Regions from separate parts of the Rhizobium sp. Leaf311 genome, predicted to be linked through region 2. Evidence: predicted binding sites of a transcription regulator. Region 2 holds the regulator's gene; each other region holds the start of a gene.

What was found. Region 2 encodes LexA, which represses DNA repair genes until DNA is damaged. Its sites were predicted from a motif close to TGTTCNNNNTGTGTTCNG; they were not measured.
Region 1: the regulator LexA is predicted to act here: its motif matches at 1,287-1,304, upstream of recA (recombinase RecA).
Region 3: the regulator LexA is predicted to act here: its motif matches at 1,687-1,704, upstream of ASF69_RS13085 (ImuA family protein).
Region 4: the regulator LexA is predicted to act here: its motif matches at 2,385-2,402, upstream of dnaE (DNA polymerase III subunit alpha).

The regions. Positions count from the first base shown of each region.
Region 1 is NZ_LMNZ01000020.1:532,635-536,424, forward strand. Features, by position in the region: gene recA (recombinase RecA) at 70-1,158, opposite strand; gene ASF69_RS19355 (carbohydrate kinase family protein) at 1,405-2,343, shown strand; gene ASF69_RS19360 (pseudouridine-5'-phosphate glycosidase) at 2,375-3,298, shown strand; gene ASF69_RS19365 (OmpA family protein) at 3,593-3,790, opposite strand, start outside.
Region 2 is NZ_LMNZ01000020.1:357,553-361,342, reverse strand. Features, by position in the region: gene ASF69_RS18555 (ComEC/Rec2 family competence protein) at 1-667, shown strand, start outside; partial or broken gene ASF69_RS18550 (glutathione S-transferase family protein) at 691-1,377, opposite strand; gene lexA (transcriptional repressor LexA) at 1,771-2,487, opposite strand; gene ASF69_RS18540 (VOC family protein) at 2,685-3,557, shown strand; gene kdsA (3-deoxy-8-phosphooctulonate synthase) at 3,560-3,790, shown strand, end outside.
Region 3 is NZ_LMNZ01000008.1:260,197-263,986, forward strand. Features, by position in the region: gene ASF69_RS13080 (DNA polymerase Y family protein) at 1-969, opposite strand, end outside; gene ASF69_RS13085 (ImuA family protein) at 884-1,645, opposite strand; gene ASF69_RS13090 (O-antigen ligase) at 1,765-3,036, opposite strand; gene ASF69_RS13095 (polysaccharide biosynthesis/export family protein) at 3,044-3,790, opposite strand, start outside.
Region 4 is NZ_LMNZ01000020.1:149,148-152,937, reverse strand. Features, by position in the region: gene dnaE (DNA polymerase III subunit alpha) at 1-2,163, opposite strand, end outside; gene ASF69_RS17535 (ABC transporter ATP-binding protein) at 2,587-3,270, opposite strand; gene ASF69_RS17530 (lipoprotein-releasing ABC transporter permease subunit) at 3,286-3,790, opposite strand, start outside.

The DNA of each region.
Region 1 (3,790 bases), 180 kb from region 2:
AAACAATCGCACGGCCTTGAACGTCCTAAACCTGAAATACAAAGACGTGTCGCCAGGCTGCGCCCGCGATCAAGCGTCTGGATCGACCGCGTCACCGTCGGCTTCGGGTCCGCCATTTTCCAGAAAACGCTCGGCGATAAGACCGGCATTCTGGCGCAGCGCCAGTTCGATCTCGTTGGCAACGGCAGGGTTTTCCTTGAGGAAGGTCTTGGCGTTCTCACGCCCCTGCCCCAGTCGCTGGCTGTTATAGGAGAACCAGGCACCCGACTTTTCGACCAGGCCGGCTTTCACGCCGAGATCCACGAGTTCACCGGTCTTGGAGACACCTTCGCCATACATGATGTCGAATTCGACCTGCTTGAAGGGAGGCGCCATCTTGTTCTTGACGACCTTCACGCGCGTCTGGTTACCAACAACCTCTTCACGGTCCTTAACGGCGCCAATGCGGCGGATGTCGAGGCGGACAGAAGCATAGAACTTCAACGCGTTACCGCCGGTCGTCACTTCAGGCGAACCGTAGGAAATGCCGATCTTCATACGAATCTGGTTGATGAAGATCACCATCGTTTTCGATTTTGAAATCGAAGCCGTCAGCTTTCTCAGCGCCTGGCTCATCAGACGCGCCTGAAGGCCCGGCAGGCTATCGCCCATCTCGCCTTCGATTTCAGCACGTGGAGTGAGCGCCGCCACCGAGTCGACCACCAGAACGTCAACCGCGCCGGAACGCACGAGCGTATCGGTAATTTCGAGGGCTTGCTCACCCGTGTCTGGCTGGGAAATAAGCAGATTGTGGAGATCGACTCCCAGCTTGCGGGCGTAGACTGGATCAAGCGCGTGCTCCGCGTCAACGAAGGCGCAAATGCCACCCTTTTTCTGCGCTTCGGCAATGGTCTGCAAGGCGAGCGTCGTCTTACCGGAGCTTTCCGGTCCATAGATCTCGATGATACGGCCCTTCGGCAGACCACCAATACCAAGTGCGACATCAAGGCTGAGCGAACCGGTCGAAACGGTCTCTACCTCGACAATACTTTCATTGGAACCGAGCTTCATGATCGATCCCTTGCCGAACGAACGTTCGATCTGGGAAAGCGCCGCTTCCAGTGCCTTGCTTTTATCCACTGCTTTGTCCTCTACAAGACGCAAAGAATTTTGTGCCATCTGTAAACCACCTTTAGGTTATTGAAGCCGCACAGGCAATGAAGCTCTCTGTGTCGATTTTGTACTTTATTTGTTCTCATGCCACAAGCGCCGATCATCATATTGAAAACAAATATGGATAAGTCCTTTGTTCTACTTTTGTTTTTCTTTTTGCGCTGTGGAAAAAGCGCTCTATGAACTAGCGTGCCGTACCGGCGTCCGTGACGAATCGCGCCGCCCCTGAACGGTCAAAAAGAGGAAACTGCAGTGAAGAAGATACTCGTTCTAGGCGGCGCACATCTGGACCGCCGTGGCATGATCGAGAGTGAAACCATCGCCGGTGCCAGCAATCCCGGTTCCTGGATGGAAGAAGCCGGAGGCGGTGGCTTCAATGCGGCCCGCAATCTTTCAAGGCTGGGCTTCAGCGTCAGGATCATTGCCCCGCGCGGCGGTGATGCCAATGGCGAAACCGTCGCCGCAGCGGCGAGAGAGGCCGGCGTAGAGGACATGCCTTTTACCTTCCTTGATCGTCGCACGCCGAGCTACACAGCAATTCTGGAGCGGGACGGCAACCTCGTCATCGCCATCGCGGATATGGACCTTTACAAACTGTTTACGCCGCGTCGACTGCGGGTACGCGCCGTTCGCGAAGCCGTTATGGAAAGCGACATCCTGCTTTGTGACGCAAACCTGCCGCAGGATACATTGCAGGCAATAGCAACCGCCGCCGTGGCGAACCAAAAGCCTTTGGCGGCGATTGCCATCTCGCCTGCAAAAGTCGTTCGCCTGAAGGAAGCTTTGCCTCAAATCGATGTTCTCTTCATGAACGAGGCGGAAGCAGGCGCCTTGACCGGCAAAACTGTGACAGACATTCGCAAATGGCCCGACCACCTGCAAGCACTTGGACTGCGCGGTGGCGTTGTCACCCGTGGTGCCCAACATGTCATTGCATTTTCGGAGCATGAGACGGCTGTGCTCAGACCTCCCGTCATTGATAATGTCTGCGACGTAACCGGCGCTGGAGACGCAATGGCGTCCGGCTATCTGGCCGCGATTGCCCAGGGCCGCTTGCCATCTGAAGCATTACGCTGGGGAGCGGCGGCTGCGGCCATAACCGTTCAGTCCTTTAGCGCGACGGCGGCGGAACTGGACGTGGATTTGCTCGCAAACATGCTGGCCCTTGTTCCAAACGCCGAAATGTTGTGAAGAGAGCACAAACCTCGAACTGGATGATACGATGACAAAACCCCTGCCCCCGCTTTTACCAATCACCTACTCGGATGAGGTTGCCGCCGCCAAGCAGCGCGGTGCACCAATCGTGGCGCTCGAATCGACAATCATTACTCATGGAATGCCTTACCCCGGCAATATCCATATGGCTGAAAGCGTCGAGCAGATCATCCGGGATCAGGGTGCCGTCCCCGCAACCATCGCCGTCCTGCACGGAAACCTGCACATCGGGCTAGAGAAGAGCCAGCTTGAGGCTTTGGCGCAAACCAAGGATGCGATGAAGGTGTCGCGCGCTGATATCGCTTTTGCGATTGCTGAGAGGCGCACCGGCGCCACCACGGTCGCCGCCACGATGATTGCTGCAGAACATGCAGGTATCAAAGTGTTCGCCACCGGCGGTATCGGCGGCGTTCATCGCGGGGCAGAAGAGAGCTTCGATATCTCCGCAGATTTGACGGAGCTTGCGCGGACTGGCGTCATCGTTGTCTGTGCTGGCGCCAAAGCCATACTCGATATCCCGAAGACGCTTGAGGTTTTGGAAACCAACGGTGTTCCCGTGGTAACGTTCGGCTCGACTGAATTTCCCGCCTTCTGGTCCAGAGCATCTGGCCTCAAGAGCCCTCTCTCACTGAACAGCCCTGCCGCGATCGCGAATTTCCAGTCGACGCGCGAACAGCTTGGCATCGATGGCGGAATGCTGGTGGCCAATCCTGTTCCCGAGGCCGATGAGATCTCGCGCGAGGAGATGGAAATCTATATTACCCGCGCGCTCTCTTACGCGGAAGAAGACGAGATTGCCGGCAAAGCTGTAACGCCCTATCTGCTGGCCAAGATTTTCGAGATCACAGAAGGCCGCAGCCTCGAAACCAACATCGCTCTTGTGCGTAACAATGCACGCCTGGCAGCCGAGATCGCCGTCGCCCTTGGTTGAGCGGACAGCGTTTAAACGCCAGCTGCTTTTACATGAAACCACCCCCGGAAATGATCGGTTTTACGGGGGTGGTTCAATTGCTCCGGAAAGTGCGACTCGCCCCCTAAGCGCCAAGCGTCGGTAGAGTTGCGCCACTTCTTTTCGAATGTTGGCATGACCGCGACGTATTTTTATTCGCAACAAAGCAGATATTGCCGCCTGAAAGTGCCCGTCACAATCAGACGCCCCCGAAAGACAGATCATCTTTCGGGGGCGTTCTTTACTTGCATAAATCGGTCTCAGAACGTTTTCAGGTTACTTCTGAGCCACCGGCTTCACCAGCGAGGTGATGCGGCGGATCGTGACTCGTCGGTTTTCCTGCGATGCGCCGAGTGTCTGGACCTTCAGGAAGCGTTCGCCATAGCCCTGCGTCGTCAGGTTTTCAGGCGGAATGCCATAGACGTCGGTCAAGACGTTGGCGACAGATGCGGCGCGCTCATCCGACAGGACAAG
Region 2 (3,790 bases):
GCGCTGTAGTACGAAGCCCGACCTGTTGATTTTCGAGGACGGTTCGCTCATTGCGCTTTTATCCAATGACGCGGTTGCGACGACCAAGGCCCGCGCGTCGGGCTTCATCTATGATCAATGGGAGAGGGCGGTCCCACTGACGATGGAGCATGTTGCTCCGCATCTGCTGGACACGGCGAGGCAGGCGGATGGAGACACCCAGGAGCTTGAAAGCCAGCCGGCTTCCCGCTCCCGGCTAAGCGAGGTGGACAAAACCCAGGCGCTGGCTGAAATGAAGACGGCGCTTGCAGGCACGCAACGCTTTACATGCCGCAAGGATCTGTGGTGCGCGTTGAAATCCCAAAAAGGCGTTAGCATTGCGGTCCTATCCAACTCATTATTGACGGGAGCCGCCTGTGATCTCGCTGACATAGTGGTGACAAGCCGGGGAGTGCCGTTTCCAGCCTGCCGATCAGGTGCGCTGCTTATTACAGGCGATACGTTGCGGCGCACCGGCTCGATGGAAATCTGGTTTGGCGGGGAGGGATCCCCCCGCTACAGCGCCAAAGCGGCATTGGACGGCATCGAGCGACCGTGGACCGCTCACCGCAGCTACCAGTGGCGCAGCAAGACCTATGACGCCACCTTGCCAGAGCATATCGCTGCATTGCTTTCCGCCGAGCGATGAAACCTGTGAACGACACCCGCCGCTTACGAATTCCCTGACATACGAAGATCCGCCAATATCTCTCCGACTGCCTTCGCCTCTTCCTCATGATCGCCGTCGCGCCATGTCTCCAGAAGCGCCGCCTCTTGCCACTCCTGCATTGCAGGCAGTGAGAGAAGACGGTCCCTGTACTCCGTGGACTCCGCAGAAAGCACTGTTCCGTATGTCTGAAAGCGGAAAGCGACCGGGCAGAAGAATGCATCCACGGCCGTGAACGTGCTACCCGCCAGGAATGGGCCACCAAAGGACTTCAGACCCTGCTACCAGAGAGCGTCGATACGCGCGATGTCCTGTTGCAGCGATCCGCTGATGGAAGCTGGGCGAATGCGAAGGCCGACACTCATGGGATGCTCGTTGCGCAGCGCCTGGAAACCCGAGTGCATTTCCGCAGCTGCTGATCGAGACCACGCGCGAGCGGCAGCATTGTCTGCCCAAACACCGCTATTTCTTTCAGCCAGATATTCCGCAATGGCGAGCGAATCCCATACGGTGAAATCACCATCAACAAGGCAGGGAACTTTGGCAGTGGGCGAAAAGGTTGAGAAGTCCTTCGCTGAATTGCCGAAAGGAAAAAGGCTTTCTTTGAAACCGATGTCCAGCGTCCGCATCAACACCCATGGACGCAACGACCAAGAGGAGTAATTCTTGTTGGCTATATAAAGATCGTACATATGGCTGCCCTCCGTTACGAACTCCCGTGCTAGCTGAGACGAGCCTTTTGATACAGACCGTTTTGAAGATAGGCCTCTTCAAATTATTTGATGTGTCATGCAGGAGGGTGCGCGACGCTGGACAGCACGATTGCCAGCCAGTCGACTGCGAGAATGGCTAAACCGGTAAGAGCAATGCCCAGCTTCAGGCTCGCGACGTGACGAACGTCCACACGCAAACTAAAACTAGTGAGCCAGCTACATATAGAGGCGCAAAAAGCGGCGCTTCTGGTGTCCAAGACCTGTTGATATCGGACAGGAGTTCAATGTCCGCAAATGTTTTCTCTAGACAGGCATTGCAAAGGGCAGCGGCCGAGGGCGACCGCCACCTCTAGACATAGGAAAAGTCACCGGTCAGTGATAGCGGCGAATAAGGCCGACGAGCTTGCCCTGAATTTTGACGCGGTCCGGTCCAAAAATCCGGGTCTCATAGGCAGGGTTCGCTGCCTCAAGCGCAATTGACGCGCCCTTGCGACGAAAGCGCTTCAATGTCGCTTCTTCGTCATCCACCAATGCAACGATGATATCTCCCGGATTTGCCGTGCTGACATCGCGGATAATGACCGTGTCGCCATCGAAAATGCCGGCTTCGATCATCGAATCGCCTTTGACTTCAAGCGCGTAATGTTCGCCCGCACCAATCATGTCGATTGGCACAACAACGTCATGTGTGTTGTTCTGAATGGCCGAAATGGGAACACCCGCGGCGATACGGCCCATGACAGGGACGCTGACCGAGTTCGAATCATTCGACGCGACGGGCAGGGCTGCTGGTTCAGCCGGTTTGGTTTTGCCGAGGCTACCTTCGATGACGCTCGGCGAGAAGCCACGTTGAGGCTTGCTAGCAGGCGTATAGGACTCAGGCAGCTTGATGACTTCAAGCGCACGCGCCCGATTCGGTAGCCGACGAATAAAGCCGCGCTCTTCGAGCGCTGTGATCAGGCGGTGGATTCCTGATTTCGATGCCAGATCAAGTGCGTCCTTCATCTCATCGAAGGAAGGCGGCACGCCAGACTCTTTCATTCTCTCATGAATGAACAGTAGCAATTCCTGCTGTTTGCGCGTGAGCATGGAGTAACACCCTTAGAGATTCGAGGCGAAGATTCGCGAAACAAATACAGAACGAACACTATATGTTCCATATGTGTTCTGCAATCCCTTAAAAATCAGTGTGCTTGTGACAATTTACATCCATTATCTCGCCCGGCCATAAAACGTTCGGCTTGCAACAGTGGAATGCCCATGCCGACGAAGCGGAAGGACCCCTCATGGCGCGTGAAATCGATCATATCGTAATGCCCGTTGCAGACCTCGGACAAGCACGGGCGCGTCTCTCGGCGCTGGGCTTTACGGTTGCTGCAGATGCAAGGCACCCCTTCGGCACCGAGAATGCCTGCGTCTTTCTCGAAGACGGGCAGTATCTCGAACCCCTGGCAATCGGAGACGCCGCGCAATATTCCAGGGCTTGCGCAGAAGGCAACGCCTTTGTTCGACGCGATGAAGTCTTTCGAAAGCGATACGGGCAGCAGGGGTTTTCCGCAGTCGCCGGAAAAACGCACGACGCAGATGCTGATCATCATAGCTTCGTTGAGGCTGGACTTTCCGGCGGCGACGCATTTTCGTTCAGTCGACCGGTAACATTGCCGGACGGAAGCCGATCTGAAGCGAGCTTTCGCCTGGCTTTTGCGGCAGAAAAGGATGACGGAAATCTGTTCTTCTTCACCTGTGAGCGCGTCAACGCTTTTTCCGCAAAACGGTCCGACCTCACAGCTCACAAAAATGGAGCGACTGGCCTGCGCGAAATAACCCTGCGCTCAGACCGACCGGACGCCTTTGCGCCATTGGTGGAAGCAGCATTTGGTGTGTCGGCAGCAGCCGACTCAACGGGAAACCTCAGCTTTCTTACGCCGGGCGCGGTCATCCGCATCGCCCATGCGCAGACGGTTGCAGAAGAGTTTGATGGGGCCGAGCAAGAGAGCATCCCTGGCCTTTTCGGCGCCGCAGTCTCATTTGCTGTCGCTGATCTCGCCGTGACAGAGTCGTTTCTTGCTGCTAATGGCGTGGAATACACGCGCAAAGGCTCTCGACTGCTGGTTCAGCGAGCGCCCGGTCAAGGCGCGATATTTGCCTTCGAGGAGTGAAGATGAGCGTCCAGAACAATCTTAATGTGGTCGTCGGTGAAGGTGCCGGTCAGGTTACGTTCAGCAACACTAAGCGGTTCTCGCTCATTGCCGGGCCATGCCAGATGGAAAGCCGCGACCATGCCTTCATGATTGCGGAAACGATGGCGGAGCTGTGCGGAAGGCTCGGCATCGGGCTGGTCTACAAATCATCTTTCGACAAGGCAAACCGCACATCACTATCCGGCCAGCGC
Region 3 (3,790 bases), on a different contig from region 2:
GGTATCGATCCGGTCCGCCAACAGGCGCGTCAACTGCTTGACATCACGAACTGGCCTGGACGTTCCGGCGCGAATGGCTTGCAAGCCGCTATCCACACGATGCAGCAAAAGATCCACACGGCGCGCACCCAGCCCACGCTTTTCCAGATCCTGACAGAGCTGGCGGACCAGTTTTTCGATATAGCGGGCAATGGTTTCGGCAGCAGAAATGGGCTCTGCAAAGAAGCGGAATGCTTCGACAAGTTCCGGCACGCGCACAGGCTCTATCGGTTCCGACAGAAACCCATGGGCCTGATCCAGCCTGCGCCCCACTTCCGGCCCGAACCGCAGGGTCAGCGGCGCGCGCGCGGTCGTCATCAGTTCCGTGACCGTGCGAAAACCAAGCACTTTCAAATCTCTTATTATCCTGTCTTCAAGGCGAAGTGCAGCCAAAGGAAGATGTGCGATTGCTTGACCGGCACCATGTTCCGGCACGATGGTGATCTGATCCCGCCCGAAGCGGGCAAGGGCATGGGCGGCACCCCAACTGTCGGCAATGGCTGCACGCGCGGCAAAGCCGATGCCGTGCAGACGGTTTATCATGCCCGTCAGCATGAGGTGTTCATTGCCATGCAGATGGTCTGCACCCGTCGTATCCAGCACAAGGCCGGCAGGTGGATCAGGCGAAACAATGGGCGCGTAAATTCGCAGGAACCACAGGGCAAGATCACGCAGTGCTCTTGCATCTTCGGCTGCCTTCAGTTCCTCCACGATCAGGCCGGAAACGATAGCCTGCGCTTTGCTGGCCGGCATGCCGAGACGCAGGCCAGCAGCAGAGGCCGCCGCATCCTGCGCCAGCACGACACGGCGGTTGCCCTGGCGGCCAATCATGACGACGGGCTGGTCAACCGGTGGCGCCTGCTTGCCAAGCGCCCTGCGGTATCGATCCGTCGACCATGTCGGCAGGTAAAGCGAGACGACCCTTTGCATCACAGGCTTCCACTTCAAAATCGGCACATTCACCGCCACGACAGCGCACAAGCTCCAGAAACCAGCGCGCCCTCCCAACCCCCCGCACGGGCAGCGGTGTGGATGGGCGAACAGAAACACGCCAGCGCGTAACCGCGGCCGTTGGTTGTCCGAATTCCGCCGCACCGGAGGGATGCCGCCAGCGGCGGATCGCAAGGCCGACTACGCCGGAGCTTTCTGCGGCCAGTTGCAGACGCCGCGACATGTTCATCGGCAGTTTCGACATCTCGCCAATGACCGCGCCGAAGCCGTTGCAACGCAGCCCCTCTTCAAAACAATCCAGCACGCCTTTCTCATCGCGGCATTCCACGATGATCAGCCGGTTTTGCGACAGCCCGGCCTGAGCCAGCGCTGGCATGAACAGATCAGGCCTTGTCACACACCACAGGATCTTGCCTTTGACACGTGCCGCGATGCCGGCTGAAAACAGGGCTGAAGCAGCACCATCTACCGCACCGTTTCCACCACCGCTCACCTCATGCAGGCTACCGAGCTTCAGGCCCCCACCCGGCAAATGATTATCGATCGGGGGGATGCCAAAGGGCAGGGTTTCATGATGGCGGGCCGGACCGTGCGTGATCCGCTCCAGCCTTTCCCGCAATTCCTCAACAACAAGCTGTTCGGCGCGTTTATGCATGACACAAAACTTTTCAAGACATTCACGCTAAAAGATATAACTGTTCACTTTTTGTTCCAATTTCAGCAAAGAGTCAACAAGAGTCATGGAAGAGTCTGTGGAGGAACTGGAATGGGGAATTACGGACCGGCCACGGGCCGCATTTCGACCTGCGATAATAGCCCTGCCCTTGCCGGTGCCCTTCGCGGCAGGGTCAGCTTGCCTGCGGCGTAGTATAAGAGGAATGTACCGACCTGATAGGGATATGTGACATCGATCTCAACGAAAGACCGCACCACAAACAGTGCGCAGAGAGCAAAGAGGACCAATCCTTGAGGATCGTTCTTCTTGACGAGAATGGATCGCAGATGCCCCAGGAGGGTCCCATAAAGCAGGATCAACAGTAGTATCAGTCCAACAAAGCCGTTCTCCACCACCGTTTCGATATAGGTATTGTGGAAGTGGAATCCGCTGCGAGTGGTGATGAAGAAATCATCCCACAGGCGTTCGGCATCAAAAAAGCCGACGACCCAGAAGCCTTGATATCCCACGCCGAGAATGGGTGCGTCTTTGGCCGCTTCGATGCCCTGCTGCCAAAGATAGGTACGCCCTGTCAGCGTGGAATCCTTGCCAAATATGCCAAGCACAGCATCGAGCAGACCAAATTGCAGCGACGCCACAACGAGAAGAGCCCCCACACCGACGAGCGCTAGAAATATCATCTTGCGATTGGCAGGAGACAACATGCCCATGGGCATGAAGCCTATGATGAGGGCCACCACTGCAACTGTGGTGATAACCGACGTCGCCGATTGCGATGCCAGCAGGCAATAGGCCGAGATGAGACCGGCGACACCCGCAACGCCCAGCCAGAGAATGTCGCGCTGGCGCAGCACAAGCACGGACGACACTGCAAAGATCACGCCCAGTGACGCAAAGAAGCCAAGCTGGTTTTTGGAGGAGAAGGCGCCGACAAAGCTGACAGTCCCGTCCAAAGCATCAAAGAGATAGAGTCCGAAAAGCAGGGAATAGAGAAGCACCAGTACGATGCCGATCAGCGCGCCGCGTGTGAGAGTCGTAATCGAGATCACTCTCATGGCGATCAGGGCGCAAACAATATGCGTCAGGTACTGAATGGACGCACGCATTGTAACGGACATGGCATCCGACCAGAAACTGGACAGAACGGCCAGGATGCCGAAAGCGAAAATCCAGAGATATCTGGTGTAGTTGCCAAGTACCCGACGGTAATCCACCACGACGAGCGGAAACCACATGGCGTAATAGGCAAGAATGGAAACCTGACCAAATTTGGACGAATAGGCAAAGACGAAGAACGACAGCGCGACTGCCGCCGTTCCGTAGAGGCCGTTTTTATCCGGATCGATCAAGGCCGATTTGGCAATCCGCATCTTGGCCTCACTGCATCAGAACATCTGATGACACCTTGATTACGTCGCCAGGCTGAATCGGCGTGTTTTCATCAGCCTTGATTTCCTTCGCCTTGCCATCTTCTTCACGCACGATGACATAGCTGATGCTGGCAGACTTGCCCGAAGGATCGAAGCGTAGCGCCTCGGCAGATTGCGCCAGAGCTTCAGACATCAGCTCCCGGCTGGTGCCCAGCTGAAGGTTCAACTTCTGCAGTTCCGCCTCAGTGTCCTGCAATTCCTTGGAACGCTGGGCGTCCCAATCGTTGCGCAGGTTGATTTCGTCCTGGGTCGCCTTGTTTATATCCTGCTTGGCGCGCAGCGCCGACGTATCGATATCGAGGAGTGTGGATTCAACTTCTGCGGCACGTTCCTCGGCTGAAATCCGACGTTGTGCGAGCGCGAGACCCTGTTCATTCAGCCGGTTGACCTTTTCGCGGTCCTCATTGGCCAGCTGCAACTGTCTGTTTTGAGTTTCGGCCTTTTTCTGAAGGGATTCGACTTCTGTTTCCAGAAGCTGCCGGAGATCCGTCAAGGCTTTCAACTGAAGCGTATAGCGCTCCGTCCGGGATTTCATGAGAGCAGTTTCGCTCTCAAGAAGCGCATCAATGTTGAGAATCTTTTCCAGTTCAGGTGTCTTGGTGATTTCCTTGTCACCCCTGACCTCGGCGCGCAGACGGGCTTGGCGTGCAAGAAGACGCCCGCGCTGGTCATCGTAGACAACAGCGTCGCCACG
Region 4 (3,790 bases), 210 kb from region 2:
TTCACCCAGCGAATAGCCGGACAGGACCTGGGCGATCTGCATCACCTGTTCCTGATAAACGATAACACCCTGCGTTTCCTTGAGAAGATGATCGATGGTCGGATGGATCGACTCGATTTCCTCTTCGCCATGTTTGCGGGCGTTGTAGACCGGGATATTCTCCATCGGACCCGGGCGATAAAGCGCCACCAGCGCGATGATATCCTCGATACAGTCCGGCTTCATGCCAATGAGAGCCTTGCGCATACCGGCACTTTCCACCTGGAAAACGCCGATGGTTTCACCGCGCGACAGCATCTCATAGGTCTTCTGGTCATCCAACGGGATAGCCGCCAGATCCACCTTCACGCCCGTCTTGGCAACGAAATCCACCGCGACCTTGAGAACCGTCAGGGTTTTGAGGCCGAGGAAGTCGAATTTGACGAGGCCTGCGCTTTCCACCCATTTCATGTTGAACTGGGTCACGGGCATGTCCGAGCGCGGGTCTCGATACATCGGCACCAGCTTTGACAGCGGGCGGTCGCCGATGACAATACCGGCGGCGTGCGTCGACGCGTGGCGGTAAAGCCCCTCGATCTTCTGGGCGATATCCAGAAGCCGGGCAACGACGGGTTCCTTGTCGGCCTCTTCCTGAAGCCGCGGCTCTTCCTCGATGGCTTTGGAAAGCGGCGTGGGATTGGCCGGATTGTTGGGCACCAGCTTGCAGATCTTGTCGACCTGACCATAGGGCATTTCGAGCACGCGGCCTACGTCACGCAACGCCGCACGGGCCTGCAACGAACCGAAGGTAATGATCTGCGCCACCTGTTCGCGCCCGTATTTACGCTGGACGTAACGGATAACCTCTTCGCGTCGATCCTGGCAGAAGTCGATATCGAAGTCGGGCATCGAGACGCGTTCCGGATTGAGGAAGCGCTCGAACAGGAGCGAGAAACGCAGCGGATCGACATCGGTAATGGTCAGCGCGTAAGCCACCAGCGAGCCCGCACCCGAACCACGGCCCGGACCGACGGGAATATCCTGCTGCTTTGCCCATTTGATGAAGTCGGCAACGATGAGGAAGTAACCGGGGAACTTCATGCGCTCGATAACGCCGAGTTCAAAATCCAGCCTGTCGCGATATTCCTGCTCTGTATATCCCGGCGCCATTCCCAGCGAAGCCAGTCGGTGGTCCAGCCCCTCGACGGCCTGACGTCGAAGCTCGAGCGACTCGGCGCGCTCTGCCTCCTCCGGGTCGTCGCTGGCACCGGTAAAACGTGGCAAAATCGGCCCGCGTTTTTTCAGGACATAGGAGCAGCGCTGCGCAATTTCGATCGTGTTTTCAAGCGCTTCGGGAATATCGGCAAACAGCGCCATCATCTCTTCGCGGCTTTTCAGATAATGGTCCGGCGTCAACCGAAAGCGCGTGTCATCAGACACGATGGCATTGTGGGCAACGGCCATCAGCGCATCATGCGCTTCATAATCGGCGCGCGAGGGAAAGAAAGCCTCGTTGGTGGCAACCAGCGGCAGATCGTGCTCGAAGGCAAGCGAGATCACGCGGCGCTCATGCGCACGGTCAAAATTTCCCTGACGCTGCAGTTCGACGTAAAGACGGTCGCCAAACAGGTCTTTCAGGGTCAACAGCCGTTTTGCGGCAAGACCGGCATGACCGTCTCTCAGCGCCATATCGATAGGCCCGGTAGATGCGCCCGTCAGAACGATCAGCCCACTATTGTCACCCTCTTCCAGCCAGGATTTCCTAATGCTGACCGCATGACCTGTGCCCTCGCCATCGAGATAGGCGCGGCTGATCAGATCCACCAGCCGCTCATAGCCCTGCGCATCCGCCGCAAGAACCACGATAGAGGGCAGCTTGGCGAGATTGTTATTGCCCCGCTTGTCGTCGGTGGCATCCTGCATGTCGATGGACATCTGGCAGCCGATGATGGGCTGCAAACCTTCGTCACGCGCCTTTTCCGAAAACTCGAGCGCGACGAAAAGATTGTTCGTATCGGCAATGGCAATGGCGGGCTGGCCATCGCTGACGGCTTTCGCCATGATCTTCTTGAGCGGCAGAGCGCCTTCGAGAAGCGAATAGGCAGAGTGCACCCTCAGGTGAACGAATCCGGGTGTTTTCAACCTATCTGCGGGCTGTGATCCGCCGACAATAATCTCACCCATATGCACAAATCCCGCTTATTCTGAATCAACGGGATTTTCGGATTTCCTGGAGGCAAAGTCCACTGCCTCAGGCAAAGTTTACATGCCAATTCCAAGGGAATCGGCTATTCCCGATCACATGGAAGTGAGAATGACCGAGAAGCTGGCGACGAAGACAGCGATGGAAGCGAATGCAGCGATGTCACGGATGATGTCAGTCATTTGTCTCTCAATACTCTTTATGTTCTAACTTTGTTCTCATTTGGTTCTATTGTCAACTGCTTATTTGCGCATGTCATATTGCGAACGCCGATGGAGTCGCGGCGGTTCCGCTCTCACGTCGCGGCAAGCCGTTGAGTCCCAAATGAAAAACCCCGCACAGCGGATGCTGTACGGGGCTTAAGGATCGGACGTTCTGTGATGCGCGAGGCTGGCAGAGCTCCATCAGAACTCTATGATCTTGCCTTCGCTGAGCGTTACACGGCGGTCCATGCGACCGGCAAGTTCGTGGTTGTGGGTCGCGATCAGCGCCGCAAGGCCCGACTGGCGTACCAGCGCTTCCAGCGCGCCGAAAACGTAGGACGCGGTTTCAGGATCAAGGTTGCCCGTCGGTTCATCAGCGAGCAGAAGAAGCGGTGCGTTGGCCACGGCACGGGCAATGGCAACGCGCTGCTGTTCACCGCCAGAAAGTTCCGACGGACGATGATCGGCCCGGTGACCGATGCGCATGTAATCAAGCAGCGCCTTGGCGCGCTCGCTGGCTTCCGCGTGCTTCAAGCCGGAAATAAGCTGCGGCATCATGATGTTTTCGAGCGCCGTAAACTCCGGCAGCAAATGGTGGAACTGGTAGACGAAGCCGATATCGCTGCGGCGAATAAGAGTTCGCTCCTCATCTGTGAGGTCACCGCAGGACCGTCCATTGATGACCACTTCGCCCGCATCCGGGTGTTCCAGCAAACCCGCAAGATGAAGCAATGTCGACTTGCCCGTGCCCGAGGGGGCGACAAGCGCGACGATTTCGCCACTCTTGAGTTCAAGATCCGCATTCTTCAGGATGGAGAGGCTGTGCTCCCCCTGCCCGTAGGTCCGTTCCACGCCGGAAAGCTTCAACGCTGTTTTTTGTGCCATGGTGTGGGGCAGTCCTTATTCGTATCGCAGGGCTTGGACCGGATCGAGCTTGGATGCCCGCCATGCCGGAAAGATCGTGGCCAGGAAAGACAGACCCAGCGCCATGAAGACCACGGTCATCGTCTCGCTCAGCTGCATTTCCGCCGGTAGCTGGCTGAGGAAGTACAATTGCGGATCGAACAGCACCGTCCCTGATATCCACGAGAAGAACTGGCGGATCGATTCCACATTCAGACAGACGAGCACGCCGAGGCCGACGCCCGCAAAGGTTCCGACGATACCGATCGCAGCCCCCGTCATGAAGAAGATGCGCATGATCGAGCCGGAGCTTGCGCCCATGGTTCGCAGGATGGCGATATCGCTGCCCTTATCCTTCACCAGCATGATGAGGCCGGAGATAATGTTGAGCGCCGCCACAAGCACGATGAGTGTCAGGATCATGAACATGACGTTGCGCTCCACCTGAAGGGCGGAGAAGAAGGTCTGGTTTCGCTGTCTCCAGTCGGTGATATAAATCTGC